Regions from separate parts of the Faecalicatena contorta genome, predicted to be linked through region 2. Evidence: predicted binding sites of a transcription regulator. Region 2 holds the regulator's gene; the other holds the start of a gene.
What was found. Region 2 encodes HrcA, which represses chaperone genes, less so after heat shock. Its sites were predicted from a motif close to TGTTAGCACTCNNNNNNNNNGAGTGCTAACA; they were not measured.
Positions count from the first base shown of each region.

Region 1: the regulator HrcA is predicted to act here: its motif matches at 4,210-4,240, upstream of MWG26_RS15650 (co-chaperone GroES).

Region 1 covers NZ_BQNQ01000001.1:3,462,987-3,471,132, reverse strand. The annotation lists gene dprA (DNA-processing protein DprA) at 1-595, shown strand, start outside; gene topA (type I DNA topoisomerase) at 632-2,704, shown strand; gene codY (GTP-sensing pleiotropic transcriptional regulator CodY) at 2,801-3,580, shown strand; gene MWG26_RS15655 (hypothetical protein) at 3,722-4,048, shown strand; gene MWG26_RS15650 (co-chaperone GroES) at 4,271-4,555, shown strand; gene groL (chaperonin GroEL) at 4,664-6,289, shown strand; gene guaB (IMP dehydrogenase) at 7,271-8,146, shown strand, end outside.
Region 2 covers NZ_BQNQ01000001.1:2,806,172-2,814,317, reverse strand. The annotation lists gene MWG26_RS12530 (chromate transporter) at 1-301, opposite strand, end outside; gene MWG26_RS12525 (chromate transporter) at 298-843, opposite strand; gene hrcA (heat-inducible transcriptional repressor HrcA) at 2,370-3,419, shown strand; gene grpE (nucleotide exchange factor GrpE) at 3,447-4,148, shown strand; gene dnaK (molecular chaperone DnaK) at 4,189-6,066, shown strand; gene dnaJ (molecular chaperone DnaJ) at 6,203-7,399, shown strand; gene glgX (glycogen debranching protein GlgX) at 7,883-8,146, opposite strand, start outside.

The DNA.
Region 1 (8,146 bases), 660 kb from region 2:
GCATACGTATGCGGTATTAGGCTGTGGTGTGGATATCTGTTATCCACGGGAACATATCGGGCTGTATGTGGATATTTTAGAAGAAGAAGGAGGAATCCTGTCCGAATTTCCGCCTGGAACCCCTCCCGCACCCCAGAATTTTCCCCGGCGGAATCGGATTATCAGCGGTTTGTCGGATTTGGTTCTTGTGATCGAGGCACGAGAGAAGAGCGGATCATTGATCACCGCGGATATGGCCCTGGAGCAGGGACGGGATGTGTATGCGCTGCCGGGGCCTGTTAACAGCAGCCTGAGCCAGGGCTGCAATGAGCTGATCCGACAGGGGGCAGGTATTCTGTTGTCGACGGAAATGCTCCTGGAGGAGCTGAATATGAACTGTACCGAAGAGAACAAAAAAACAGCCAAAATTGAAAAAGTGCTTGAAAGTGGGGAAAATATGGTGTATAGTCGTCTTGGTTTGTATCCCAAGAATCTTAGCCAGCTCACAGAGGAAACGAAGCTGCCGGCAAACGAGGTGCTTGAGCGGCTTGTGTCGTTAGAACTGAAAGGATACATCAAAGAGATTTCAAAAAATCATTATATTAAGATAAAATGATAAATAGAGGCGTGAAAGCCTATTGGAGGAAGTTTTATGGCACATTATCTGGTTATTGTGGAGTCACCTGCCAAGGTGAAAACAATCAAAAAGTTCCTGGGGAGCAACTATTCAGTTGCTGCATCGAACGGACATGTCCGAGATCTGCCCAAGAGCCAGCTGGGCATTGATATAGAAAACGACTATGAGCCCAAATATATTACGATTAGGGGAAAGGGAGATATCCTGGCGAATCTGCGCAAGGAAGCAAAGAAAGCCGACAAAGTCTATCTTGCAACTGACCCCGACCGAGAGGGAGAGGCGATATCCTGGCATCTGGCAACGGCTTTGAAATTAGATGATAAGAAAATGCGCCGTATTACATTTAACGAGATTACCAAAAATGCTGTAAAGGCATCTTTAAAGGCCCCCAGGGATATTGATATGAGTCTGGTTGACGCTCAGCAGGCACGCCGTATCCTGGACAGAATGGTGGGCTACCGTATAAGCCCGGTGCTGTGGGCAAAAGTAAAAAGGGGACTCAGTGCGGGACGCGTGCAGTCGGTTGCGCTTCGTCTGATTGCAGACAGGGAGGCCGAGATCGATGCATTTATTCCGGAAGAATACTGGTCTCTGGATGCTGTTTTAAAGGTAAAAGGCGAAAAGCGTCCGCTGGTGGCTAAGTTTTACGGTACAGAGAAACAGAAGATGACGATTGGTTCAGAAGAGGAACTGAATCAGATAATCAAAGCAGTAGACAACGAAGAGTTTAAAATCACTGATATTAAAAAAGGAGAACGCATCCGCAAGGCCCCGCTTCCTTTTACAACCAGTACGCTGCAGCAGGAAGCCGCTAAGGTACTGAATTTTGGAACACAGAAAACGATGCGCATTGCACAGCAGCTGTACGAAGGAATTGATATCAAGGGGAATGGGACAGTCGGTGTGATTACTTATCTGCGTACGGATTCCACCAGAATCTCCGAAGAGGCGGATGAAGCGGCAAGAGAATATATTGCGTCAGCTTATGGAAAAGAGTATGTGGCTGCAGGCGCTCAGGCGAAAAAGACCGAGAAGAAGATACAGGATGCGCATGAGGCCATCAGGCCTACCGATATTACCAGGACTCCGGCCTCCCTGAAAGATTCTCTTTCCAGGGATCAGCTGCGCCTTTATCAGCTGATCTGGAAACGGTTTGCAGCAAGCAGGATGCAGCCTGCAAAGTATGAGACCATTTCTGTAAAAATAGGAGCAGGTGATTACCGGTTTACAGTAGCAACTTCGAAAGTAGTATTCGATGGTTTCCGCAGTGTCTACACAGAGGCTGACGAAGAGAAAGAAGAGAGCAATGTTCTGGTAAACGGACTGAGTATGGACACCCGGCTGAATAAGGAGAGCTTTGATTCAAAGCAGCATTTTACGCAGCCGCCAGCGCATTATACGGAGGCGACTCTGGTCAAGATGCTGGAAGAACTGGGCATTGGCCGTCCAAGTACTTACGCTCCTACGATCTCCACGATCCTGGGACGCCGCTATGTCACAAAGGAAGCAAAGAACCTTTATATCACAGAGATCGGCGAGGTTGTGAATAATATCATGAAGCAGTCTTTCCCAAGTATTGTGGACGAGAACTTCACTGCCAATATGGAAGGCCTGCTGGATATGGTGGAAGAAGGCAAGGTACCTTGGAAAGAGGTCATCCGTAACTTCTATCCGGATCTGGAAGAAGCAGTGCAGATTGCCGAGAAAGAGCTGGAAAGTGTTAAGATCGAAGACGAAGTGACAGACGTGATTTGTGAAGAGTGCGGCCGGAACATGGTGGTAAAATATGGCCCTCACGGAAAGTTTCTGGCTTGTCCGGGATTCCCGGACTGCAAGAATACAAAACCATATCTGGAGAAGATTGGCGTTCCATGCCCGGTTTGCGGTAAAGAAGTAGTAATCCGCAAGACAAAGAAGGGCAGAAAGTATTATGGCTGTGAAAATAATCCGGAATGTGAGTTCATGTCCTGGCAGAAGCCATCCAAGGAAAAGTGCCCTGAATGCGGCAATTATATGGTAGAAAAAGGAAGTAAACTCGTATGTGCAGATGAAAAATGTGGATATGTCCGAAATCTGAAAAAAAATTAGATAAATGACGTTGATATTTCGTGAGTTGTATGATAACATAACTATATCGAACGAATTGAAACGAGTTGTATACACAATTAAATCTGGAGGAAATCAATGAGCGTACAGTTATTGGATAAGACAAGAAAAATTAATAAGCTGCTTCATAACAACAATTCCAGCAAGGTGGTTTTTAACGATATTTGTGCCGTCCTTACGGAGATTCTGGATTCTAATGTCCTTGTTGTCAGCAAAAAGGGCAAGATACTGGGAGTGAGCAAATGTGGACAGGTGGAAGGCATCAGGGAACTCGTAGGCGAGTCAGTTGGCGCGCATATCGATGAGATGCTGAACGAACGTCTGCTGAATATCTTATCTACTAAAGAGAATGTCAATCTGGAAACACTTGGTTTTTCGCCGGAAGCGGTGAGCGGGTACCAGGCTATCATTACACCGATCGACATAGCAGGAGAGCGTCTGGGGACTTTATTTATTTACAAACAGAATTCCGTATATGAGATTGATGACATTATCTTGAGTGAGTATGGAACAGCGGTAGTAGGGCTGGAGATGCTTCGCTCTGTCAATGAAGAGAGCGCGGAGGAGACGAGAAAAGAACACATCGTGCAGTCTGCGATCAGCACCCTTTCTTTTTCAGAGCTGGAGGCAATTATTCATATTTTCGAGGAACTGGACGGTACGGAAGGCATACTTGTAGCAAGTAAGATTGCAGACCGTGTAGGCATTACCAGATCCGTAATTGTCAATGCACTTAGAAAGTTTGAAAGCGCAGGCGTGATAGAGTCCAGGTCATCCGGCATGAAAGGGACATATATTAAGGTTCTGAATGATTATGTGTTTACGGAACTGGAAAAAATAAAAAAAGAGCGTCTGTAGATGTTCAGACGTATTTATCTATTACTGAGTATAGTAAATTGGAGAGGGTATCAGGCAGCTGATACCCTCTCTTATGATAACAATCAATAATTATCCGGAAGTTTAGGACAGAAAATCAAATCGTTTAGGAGGCAGAGAAATATGTATGAAGGTAACCCGGTAGACTTACAGATGGAAAAAGTAATTTCGGCAGATGTAATTTTTGATGATGCGACACATCATTGCCAGGTTTTTAAGTATGATTTGGAGGAAGATTACATATACTTGCAATTAAAAGAAGATGATTTGACGGCAATTTCCCTGGATGCCAAATATCAGTGCTATATTTCCACTAAGAAAGAACTGCTTTACTGTACAGGAGCAGTGAAAGAACGCTTTCAGTGTGAGAATGGCAATATGCTTGTCTTTAAGATAGAGAATGGATTCTATAATGTGGACAGCGTAAAACGGCCGATTAAACGAAAGTAAGCAAAAGACTTAAAAGAAGTCAGTTTTATAAACTAAGAAACCCGCAGGGCATACCGTAACACATACCCTGCGGGCGGATTTGCAGCAAGCTGCAAAATAATGTATAAATTTTAGAAACTCTGTTGACAAATTGGAAACAGAGTGCTATTTTATATTCATGAGGTTAGCACTCAAAAGAAATGAGTGCTAATAACTAGCAAAATTAATTAAGGAGGAATTACTATGAAATTAGTACCATTAGGTGACAAGATTGTATTAAAACAATTTGAAGCGGAAGAAACAACAAAGTCAGGTATCGTCCTGCCGGGTCAGGCAAAAGAGAAGCCGCAGGAGGCATTGGTAATTGCAGTTGGACCTGGTGGAAATATAGACGGTAAAGAAGTGACAATGCAGGTAAAAGTCGGCGATAAAGTTATCTACTCCAAATATGCAGGAACGGAAGTAGAGTTGGAAAAAGAAGAGTATATCATTGTAAAACAGAGCGACATTTTGGCAATTGTTGAGTAGGATGTCCGTCAAAATTAATTTAATTGCTTGACTAATTTCTATAAAATAATATGTTTTAACAGATGAACTTGAAGAAAGAATTTAATTAGAATAAGAGGAGTGACAGACATGGCAAAGGAAATCAAATATGGAACAGAAGCCAGAGCAGCGCTGGAAAAAGGAGTTAACAAGCTGGCCGACACAGTAAGAGTAACATTGGGACCAAAAGGAAGAAACGTTGTTCTTGACAAATCATTCGGAGCACCGCTTATTACAAACGATGGTGTAACGATTGCAAAAGAAATCGAACTGGAAGACGGATTTGAAAACATGGGAGCTCAGCTGATAAAAGAAGTGGCTTCCAAGACAAACGATGTGGCCGGAGATGGTACAACAACAGCTACAGTACTTGCACAGTCCATGGTACACGAAGGAATGAAGAACCTGGAAGCAGGCGCGAATCCGATCATTCTCCGTAAAGGAATGAAGAAAGCTACAGATGTAGCAGTAGATGCCATTGCAAAAATGAGCAGCAAAGTGAAAGATAAAGAGCAGATTGCCAGGGTTGCAGCCGTATCATCAGGAGATGATGCAGTAGGACAGATGGTAGCAGACGCTATGGATAAGGTTTCCAATGACGGCGTTATCACGATCGAGGAGTCTAAGACAATGCTTACCGAACTGGATCTAGTAGAAGGTATGCAGTTTGACCGTGGATACATTTCCGCATATATGGCAACAGATATGGAAAAAATGGAAGCAAATCTGGAAGATCCTTACATCCTGATCACAGACAGGAAGATCTCCAGCATCCAGGATCTTCTTCCACTCTTAGAGCAGGTTGTACAGTCAGGCGCAAGGCTTCTGATTATTGCGGAAGACATTGAGGGAGAGGCTCTTACAACATTGATTGTCAATAAATTGCGCGGAACCTTTAACGTAGTAGCAGTAAAAGCACCGGGCTATGGTGACAGAAGAAAAGAAATGCTGCAGGATATTGCGATTCTGACAGGCGGACAAGTGATTTCAGAGGAACTGGGAATGGATCTGAAGGAAGCTTCCCTGGATCAGCTGGGACGTGCAAAATCCGTTAAAGTTCAGAAAGAGAACACTGTTATTGTTGATGGGTGTGGAGAAAAGAAAGCAATCGAAGACAGAGTTGCCCAGATTAAGAAGGGTATCGAAGAGACAACCTCTGATTTTGACAGAGAAAAATTACAGGAAAGACTCGCAAAACTGGCTGGCGGCGTAGCAGTTATCCGCGTAGGCGCTGCAACAGAGACTGAGATGAAGGAAGCAAAACTCCGCATGGAAGATGCTCTGAACGCAACAAGAGCTGCAGTAGAAGAAGGAATCATTGCAGGCGGCGGTTCTGCATACATTCACGCAGCGAAAGAAGTTGAAAAATTTGCCGAGGAACTGGAAGGCGACGAGAAAACAGGCGCTAAAGTAGTTCTGAAGGCTCTGGAGTCACCACTGTACCACATTGCATCAAATGCTGGTCTTGAAGGAGCAGTTATCATTAATAAAGTAAGAGAGTCCGAACCAGGAGTTGGATTTGACGCATACAAAGAAGAGTATGTAGACATGGTAAAAGAAGGAATCCTGGATCCTGCAAAAGTTACCAGAAGCGCATTACAGAATGCAACAAGCGTAGCATCCACACTGCTGACAACAGAATCAGTAGTGGCTACAATCAAAGAAGATACACCACCAATGCCGGCAGGAGCAGGCGGCGGAATGGGTATGATGTAATTGGGTGAAAGGGGATCTTCTGGGAGAAGGGTCCGCCTGCCGGGAGCGGTCAGTGGAATGGACGGAGGCGTACATCTGTTGGGGCTATGCGGCAACCCGTTTACGGGGAAATACTAACGTAAAAAGAACGGCCCACTGAGGGCACGTGCAACATGCAACGGGAAAGCTTGATGCTTTCCCGTTTTAGGTTGTACTGGGAATTGATTTGGTAAATCAATTCCCATCCCTCAGTGGGCCGCTCTTTTTACGTAAGTATTTCCAGCCGTGCTCTCTAAGCCGCATAGCCCCAACAGATGTACGCCTCCGTCCATTCCACTGACCGCTCCCGGCAGGCTGCGCACATCAAGACGGAAGATGCCCATTTTACCAGTAGGATTACGTGAGGCGGTGGATTGGGCTGGATAAGGGAGCGCAGCTCGCACAAGGTCTGCAATCTTCAAAACTTCCTTATCTAAATCAAAGCGCCCCACATCGTATCAATCCGCAGCTACCGCCGGAATCCCTCCAAGGGGGAATTTTTTCTTCCGACTTGATGCGCCCAGCAGGGGAGTAGGCGGACAGGGGAAGCGGGCGATGCATCAAGGAGGGCGGGATAAGCGGCTTCAATAAAATTTCAGATAAAATGCAGACCATTTCCCGAACCACAAGTTCGGGAAATGAGCAGACCCGCAGGAAAAAATCATCAGATTTTTTCTGAGTGTCTGCGGAGTCTGCCATTTTATCTGAAATTTTATTTAGCCGCTTCCCCTGTCCGCCTGCATCGCCCGCTTCCCCTGTCCGCCTGCTCCCCTGCGTCCCCTTCAGCCAAAAAAGTCCCCCCATATATTCCAACTTATAAGTGGTGGTTTTTAATGGGGGTTAGTATTTATTATGTGTTTTTCAGGCGGAAACCTGGGAATCCCTTGACAAGTTTGTTTAATTTTTGTACTATATCAGTTAAAACATCAGCTTACATATTAGAGAAAGAGAGGAAATAAAATCATGGGTAAAATTATTGGAGAAGGTATTACATTTGATGATGTGCTCTTAGTTCCAGCATTTTCCGAAGTAATTCCGAACCAGGTTGATTTATCAACGAACTTGACGAAGAAGATTCGACTGAATATTCCGATGATGAGCGCAGGAATGGATACGGTTACTGAACACCGTATGGCTATTGCGATGGCTCGTCAGGGCGGGATTGGTATTATTCATAAAAACATGTCTATTGAACAGCAGGCGGATGAGGTTGATAAGGTTAAGAGATCTGAGAATGGGGTAATTACAGATCCTTTCTATTTATCACCTGAACATACACTGGAAGATGCCAATAATCTGATGGCAAAGTACCGCATCTCAGGAGTTCCTATTACGGAAGGAAAAAAACTCGTCGGAATTATTACAAACCGTGATTTAAAATTTGAAGAAGATTTCTCTAAGAAGATTAAGGAGTCCATGACTTCCGAAGGGCTGATTACAGCGAAGGAAGGTATCACATTGGACGAAGCGAAGAAGATTCTTGCGAAGGCAAGAAAGGAAAAGCTGCCGATCGTAGATGATGAAGGAAACCTGAAAGGTTTGATTACAATTAAGGATATTGAAAAACAGATTAAATATCCTTTGTCTGCAAAGGACGGTCAAGGACGGCTGCTCTGTGGGGCGGCGATCGGAATTACAGCAAACTTTCTGGAGCGTGTGGATGCGCTGGTGAAGTCTAAAGTAGATGTTGTGGTTATGGATTCTGCACACGGTCATTCTGCGAATGTTCTGCGTACGGTACGCATGGTAAAAGAAAAGTATCCGGAACTTCAGATCATTGCAGGGAATGTTGCAACCGGGGACGCAACAAGGGCTCTGATTGAGGCAGGAGTAGATGCT
Region 2 (8,146 bases):
TGAAGTTGGACATGAATTTGGCTATGATGATTATGACAATGAGGGCAGGACAGATTAGGCCGATGGTTGCAGTCAGCGCTCCGGGAATTCCCCCTGCATGAAAGCCTGCATAGGTTGCCATGTTAATTCCGATCGGGCCGGGGGTACTTTCACTAATTGCTATCATATTTGCCAGTTCCGTTTTCGTAAACCATGTATATTTTTGGGTCAGCTCCATTAAAAAAGGCACGGTTGCCATTCCTCCGCCGATAGAAAAAAGCCCGATTTTAAAGAATTCTATAAATAAGGTGAGATAGATCATGATCGTTTTTTCTCCTTCAGTATATTTACAATGATGCCGGTCCCGGCGGCACAAATGACCAGTATAATAGTAGGAACCGGAGAGAATGTGGCGAGTAGAAAACCAGCGAGGAAAATTAGCAGGCCAAGCTTATCACGGATGCCTGATCTGGCCAGCGAGATAACGGTATTGATCATCAGGGCGCAAACTGCAATCCGAATGCCGGCCAGTGCATGCAGAACGACCGGAATGTCCATAAAACGGCTCAAAATACTGGCTATCAGACAGATAATAATAACAGAAGGGCTTACCATTCCCAAAGTACCAAAAACAGCTCCCGGAACGCCAGCCTGTTGATATCCGATATAAGTGGAGGTATTAACCGCAATAATACCCGGAGTACACTGCCCAATAGCATAGATATCCAGAATCTCCTCATCTGTAGCCCATTTCTTTTTCAGCACAACCTCACGTTTCAACATAGGCAGCATAGCCATGCCGCCTCCAAAAGTAAGCCCTCCTACACGAAAAAAAGTCGCATACAATTCCCATAATTTCTTCATAAGAATCCTCCTATTACAAAAACACCCCTCCGGCACTTTATATCCGAAAGTGTTTTCCTTCCTAATTAGTAAAAACATATCATTTTATATATTCTACGACTTCTCATAAAAAGATTCAATCAAACCTTTGTAAAATCGGGATTTAGTGACGAGCTTTAGTCTCGGCGCGGATGGGGGCGCTCCATAAAGGGATAGCCGAAAACCTCCCGGAGAACATCCATGTCCTTTCAAAAACGCGGCCGCGGACCTAAGAAATTCTAGGCGGGAAACAGCCCTGAAAATGGAGCACCACTGACACATCACGAGAAATCCGATGATTTCTCGCGCTGGGTCAGCTGATTTTTGGATTCGGAATCCAAAAATCTCTCCATTTTCCGGGCTGTTTCCCACCAAGAATTTCTAAGGTCCGCTTTGAGCGTTTTTGAAAGGACATGGATGTTCTCCGGGAGGTTTTCGGCTATCCCTTCATGGAGCTGGCGCATCCGGCCGGCAGGAAAAAGCTCGTTTCTAAGGAGATGCCTCAAGCGGGGGCAGCGTATGGTATTGAATTGGCGGGACTTTTATGTCCCCAGTAGGTGTACATAAGCGATGGGATACGGTTCCAGTATCAAAATAATTCAATACACATCTTAAAGATGAAAAGATACGCATAGCCAATCCACATCCGCTGCCCTGGTCCGGGATCCCACCCGGTTGGCGAGCTTTCCAGCCGATTGGATGAGCCAGCTTTATGACAGGGAGGCCGGGGAGGCGGATGGAATTGGCTATGCGTAACATGCATCTTGATTAAATGGATTTTAAGGCTTTTATGTATGGGAGCTTTGGGACTGTTTTTGAAGAAATCTATTTATTTAGTAACGATTATCGTGTGTAACTCCATATGTTTTTTTATTAATGAACCATACAATCTTTTAAATCCAGTATATTTACGGGTAACAAGGCGATCTAACACTTACACTTATATAAACGAATCACCAATTCTGTTCCATCCGTTGCTACCGTACGAGGGCCCCTCTGGGGAATGAGCTCTTAACTACCGTTTGGATGCAACAGCGAATGACGAGGTGAGTCCGGGAGCTGGCGGGGCAATGTCTGCTGGTGAAAAGTCCATAAAGCGAGCGATTAGAAGCTGTTGAAGAAAACGGAACGGGAAGGGAGGGCAGAATTTGCCTTACCAGGCAAATTCTGATGCCGCCTGCGGCGCGAATGCATCGGCATTCGGGCCAAATGCGGCATGTACCTCCCTTCCCGTTCCGTTTTCTTCAACAGCTTCTTCGCGAAGTGTCAGGACATTTCACCAGCAGACATTGCCCCGCCAGCTCCCGGACTCACCTCGTCATTCGCGTCCGCCGTCCGTCAACGAGGTCTAAAGCTCGTTAACTATATCCCGATTTTGTATAAAAAATATATAAAGACTGTTGACAAAAATTATTCATGGTGCTATCTTAGTATACGTAAGGTGTTAGCACTCAAAAGTAAAGAGTGCTAATAAGCGAGAAGGCTGAATCAGAAAGGAGGGTCCGGATATGGCAGCAGTTACTGAAATGACTGACAGGAAGTTAGTGATATTAAAAGCAATTATCCGGAATTATCTGGAAACAGGCGAACCGGTAGGTTCCAGAACCCTTTCGAAATATACGGAATTGAATCTGAGTTCAGCCACCATTCGAAACGAGATGGCAGATCTGGAGGATCTGGGATACATATTCCAGCCTCACACGTCTGCAGGGCGCATTCCTTCAGACAAAGGCTATCGGTTGTATGTGGATATGCTGATGGAGGAGAAAGAGCAGGAGATCACGGAACTGAGGAATACAATGCTGGAGAAGACAGACAAAGTTGACAAGATATTGCAGCAGGCAGCCAAAGTTCTTGCAGCGAATACAAATTATGCGACTATGGTTTCGGCTCCGGTCAACAGCAGGAACACATTGAAGTTTATCCAGCTTTCACAGGTGGATGAAGAACAGATTGTGGCAGTGATCGTGATGGGAGGCAACGTCATCAAGAATAAAATTATTGATGTCGGTGAAACTTTAAGTAGTGAGACTCTGCTAAAGCTGAATATGCTGCTGAATACGACCCTGAACGGGATGTCCATAGAAGAGATTAACCTCGGCCTGATCGCAAGGCTGAAGGAACAGGCTGGGATTCACAGCCAGGTGATCAGTGATGTTCTGGATGCTGTGGCAGAAATCATCCATGTGGATGATGATATGGAGATTTATACCAGCGGTGCCACGAATATTTTTAAGTATCCGGAGCTTAGCGATAAGCAGAGCGCACAGGAAATTATCAGTGCATTTGAAGAAAAGCAGCAATTGGCCGATCTCGTTACCGAGACACTGGCCAGTGAAGATAATCATGGAATTCAGGTATACATTGGAGATGAAGCACCGGTGAAGACCATGAAAGACTGCAGTGTTGTGACAGCAACCTACGAATTGGGCGAGGGCATGAAGGGTACTATAGGTATTATAGGTCCAAAGCGTATGGATTATGAACATGTCATGAAGACGCTGAAGACTCTGCAGAATGAGTTGGATGCAATTTATTACAAAGACCCAAAAGAATAGGAAGGTGAATAGCTGGTGGAAGAGAAGATGAGCAAAGAAGATATGGTAAGAGAAGCCGTAGAGGAAGCCAAGGCCAAGGCCGCAAAGGAAGCGGAAAAAGAAAGAGACGAAAACCAGTCTGAGTCCGAAGCCGGGCCGGAAGCTTGCGAGGACGTACAGGAAGAAACAGAATGCACAGAAAGCGGTGAGGACGCGGAAGAAGCCGAAGATAATGAAGAACCGGATGCGGCTGAGGATGAAGAAGACAAATCCGTTAAAGAAAAGAAGCGCTTCGGCAGAAAGAATAAAAAAGATAAAAAAGACGAGAAGATCGAAGAACTGACTGACAGGCTTACCCGTCAAATGGCAGAGTTTGATAACTTCCGCAAGCGTACAGAAAAGGAGAAATCCCAGATGTACGAGATAGGTGCGAAAGATATCATAGAAAAGATTCTTCCGGTCGTGGATAATTTTGAACGCGGCCTGGCAGCTGTGCCGGAGGAAGAACAGTCCAATCCTTTTGCAGAGGGAATGGAAAAGATTTATAAACAGCTGATGACTACACTAGAAGAGGTTGGCGTGAAACCGATCGAGGCGGTTGGAAACGAATTTAACCCGGACTTCCATAATGCAGTCATGCATGTGGAGGACGAAGAACTTGGCGAGAATATCGTAGCCGAGGAGTTCCAAAAAGGATACACATACCGCGACAGTGTAGTGAGACATAGTATGGTAAAAGTAGCAAACTAATTTCTCATTCAAAATCAAAATATTTTAGGAGGAAATGATTATGGGCAAAATAATTGGTATTGACTTAGGTACAACAAACAGCTGCGTAGCTGTTATGGAAGGTGGACAGCCGACTGTCATCGCAAATACAGAGGGTGCAAGAACAACTCCGTCCGTAGTAGCATTTACAAAGACAGGAGAGCGTCTTGTGGGAGAACCTGCAAAACGTCAGGCAGTAACAAATGCAGACAAAACAATCTCTTCCATTAAAAGAGAGATGGGAACCGATTACAAAGTAACAATCGATGACAAAAAGTATTCTCCACAGGAGATTTCTGCTATGATTCTTCAGAAAATGAAAGCGGATGCAGAAGGATATCTTGGAGAAAAAGTAACGGAAGCAGTTATCACCGTACCGGCTTACTTTAACGATGCACAGCGCCAGGCAACAAAGGATGCAGGAAAGATCGCAGGGCTGGACGTGAAGCGCATCATTAACGAGCCTACAGCAGCAGCGCTTGCATACGGCCTGGACAATGAAAAAGAGCAGAAGATCATGGTATACGATCTTGGCGGCGGTACATTCGACGTATCAATCATTGAAATTGGAGACGGAGTTATCGAAGTATTATCTACAGCAGGAAATAACAGACTCGGCGGAGACGATTTTGACCAGAAGATTACAGATTATATGCTGGCTGACTTCAAATCAAAAGAGGGCGTAGACTTATCCGGGGATAAGATGGCTCTTCAGAGACTGAAAGAAGCCGCTGAGAAGGCGAAAAAAGAGCTTTCATCCGCAACAACAACCAATATCAACCTTCCGTTCATCACAGCTACATCTGAAGGACCGAAGCATTTCGATATGAACCTGACAAGAGCGAAGTTCGATGAACTGACACATGATCTTGTTGAAAAGACAGCGGAACCGGTAAGACGCGCGCTGTCAGATGCAGGCATCTCCGCATCTGAGCTGGGCCAGGTACTGCTGGTTGGTGGTTCCACTCGTATTCCTGCAGTTCAGGAAGAAGTGAAACGTCTGACAGGCAAAGAGCCAAGTAAGTCTCTGAATCCGGACGAGTGTGTTGCACTCGGCGCTTCTGTACAGGGCGGCAAGCTGGCCGGAGACGCAGGCGCAGGCGATATCCTCCTGCTGGATGTTACACCACTGTCACTTTCTATCGAGACAATGGGAGGCGTAGCAACAAGACTGATCGAAAGAAATACAACAATTCCTACAAAGAAGAGCCAGATCTTCTCCACAGCTGCAGATAATCAGACAGCAGTTGATATCAATGTTGTACAGGGAGAGAGACAGTTCGCAAGAGACAACAAGTCTCTCGGACAGTTCAGGCTGGATGGAATTCCGCCGGCTCCACGTGGAATCCCGCAGATCGAAGTAACATTCGATATCGATGCAAACGGTATCGTAAATGTATCAGCGAAAGACCTCGGAACAGGCAAAGAGCAGCACATCACAATTACGGCGGGCTCCAACATGTCAGATGATGACATCCAGAAGGCAGTTAAGGAAGCTGCTGAATTCGAGAGCCAGGATAAGAAACGTAAAGAGGCGATTGATACGAGAAATGAAGCCGACAGTATGGTATTCCAGACCGAAAAAGCGATTAAGGAAGTGGGCGATAAACTGGATGCTACAGACAAAGCAGCCGTAGAGGCTGACTGCCAGGCATTGAAAGATATCCTTGCAAAATCTACTCCGGAAGATACCTCAGACGCTCAGGTTGCTGAGATCAAGGCGGCCAAGGATAAACTGATGGAAAGCGCTCAGAAGTTATTTACAAAGATGTACGAGCAGGCAGGAGCTGGTGCAGGAGCTGGAGCAGGCTTCTCAGAGGGTCCGGGACCGGAAGCAGGTCCGGCGCCGGAAGGCTACCAGGGAGATGATGTAGTAGACGGAGATTATAAAGAAGTATAAAATCCGTTGGCAGAAAGGTTCTACGAAGCCGCGAAATGCGGCCTCGTAGAATTTCTTTGTTGCAAACTGTCTATAAAAAGGCTGCGAGCGTCTTTTTGTGGCAGAATTAAGCAGACAGATGAAAGGGTAGAGTGTTATGGCAGAGTCAAAAAGAGATTATTACGAGGTGCTTGGCGTAGGCAGGGATGCAGATGACGCGGCAATTAAAAAGGCATACCGAGTTCTGGCCAAAAAGTACCATCCGGATATGAATCCCGGAGATGCCGAGGCCGAAAAAAGGTTTAAAGAGGCATCGGAAGCGTATGCAGTACTTAGCGACCCTGATAAACGCCGCCAGTATGACCAGTTTGGACACGCAGCATTTGAAGGTGGGGCCGGCGGAGCAGGCGGCTTCGGCGGATTTGATTTTAACGGTGCTGATTTCAGTGATATATTTGGTGATATTTTCGGAGATTTGTTTGGCGGAGGCGGACGCAGAGGCGGCAGGGCCAGCAACGGTCCGATGAAGGGGGCAAATATCCGCAAGAGTATTAGAATTACATTCGAGGAAGCAGTCTTTGGGTGTGAGAAGGAATTGGACGTTGCATTAAAGGATCCATGTACAGCATGTAACGGAACAGGGGCAAAGCCGGGCACATCTCCTGAGACTTGTCCGAAGTGCGGAGGAAAAGGCCAGGTGGTCTATACATCCCAGTCCTTCTTCGGCACAGTACAGAATGTCCAGACCTGTCCGAACTGCGGTGGTTCAGGAAAAGTCATTAAAGAAAAATGTCCGTCCTGTTCAGGCACGGGATATACATCCAGCAAGAAGCGCATCAAGGTAATTGTGCCTGCCGGCATAGACAGCGGGCAGAGCGTCCGTTTGCGGGAAAAGGGCGAGCCGGGGGTTAACGGCGGACCGAGAGGCGATTTGCTGGTAGAAGTAAATGTAAGCAGACATCCGATCTTCCAGAGGCAGGATATGCATATCTTCTCAACCGTACCGATTACATTTGCACAGGCAGCGCTGGGGGGGGACATCAGAGTACCTACCGTAGACGGGGACGTTTTGTATACCGTAAAAGCAGGCACCAAGACAGATACAAAAGTGCGCTTAAAAGGAAAAGGTGTTCCGTCCCTTCGTAATTCTCAGGTGCGGGGAGACCATTATGTGACATTAGTCATCCAGACGCCGGAAAAACTTAGCCCGGAGGCAAAGGAAGCATTGAAGCAGTTTGATAAATTATCGGGGAATTCACTGAACCAGGATGTGGAACCGGAAGAGGAAAGCAAACCTACAAAGGGGAAGAAAAAAGGGTTCAGAGGGAAGGTGAAGGATGCGCTGGATGAGTGAAGAGAAGGACGCTTAACGAAACCTCGGAACAGCCGTCCTCCCGGGAATCGGGTATAGGGGCAGTCGGAGAAACGGGTTTTGACTGTAAGCTGGAGTAAAGCAAAAGAGAAGAAAAACCAGGGTAACCTGGCCACATCACGTGAAGCCTTGATGGCTTCACGCGCCGGGGCCAGGGATTTTTGTGATTTGTGCTCACAAGAATCACCCTGGTTTTTCTTCTCTTTTCCTTAACTCCAACTAACAGCCAAAAGACGCTTCCGACTGCCCCTATATCCGATTCCCGGGAGGACGGCCGTTCCGAGGTATCACTAAGCTGGGGTGTCCAAGGCGGGAGGAACGCTGCGGGGATGGGGATCGAAGGCGGGTATAGTTTCAATGGTGGTTATACTGAACTCTACTTTAAATAAGGACTTAATTAAATATCAAAGGATTTATATGTCACTCGTGCTCTCGGGGGCTAGCTGCCGTCAAAGAAAGGGGGACTTACTGATATTGGGAAGCAGCAGTCAGGCAGATGATTGAGCGGCCTCCCAGGAGTACGGTTCCAGTTGCCTTGGGGGCAGTGTTTTCATAGTAAAGCATTTGTGACGAATCGCCGGTGTTTACTGCTATGTGCCAGCTGTAATCCGGGGGGAGCTCAGGAAGGGTTAGTTCTAGTGTTCGCCAGTAGGGGTTCACTGCCAGGTATACGATGTCTTCTTTTTTCGTTTCTTCGTCGTATCCGGCGAACATGATTCCTATGGTTCT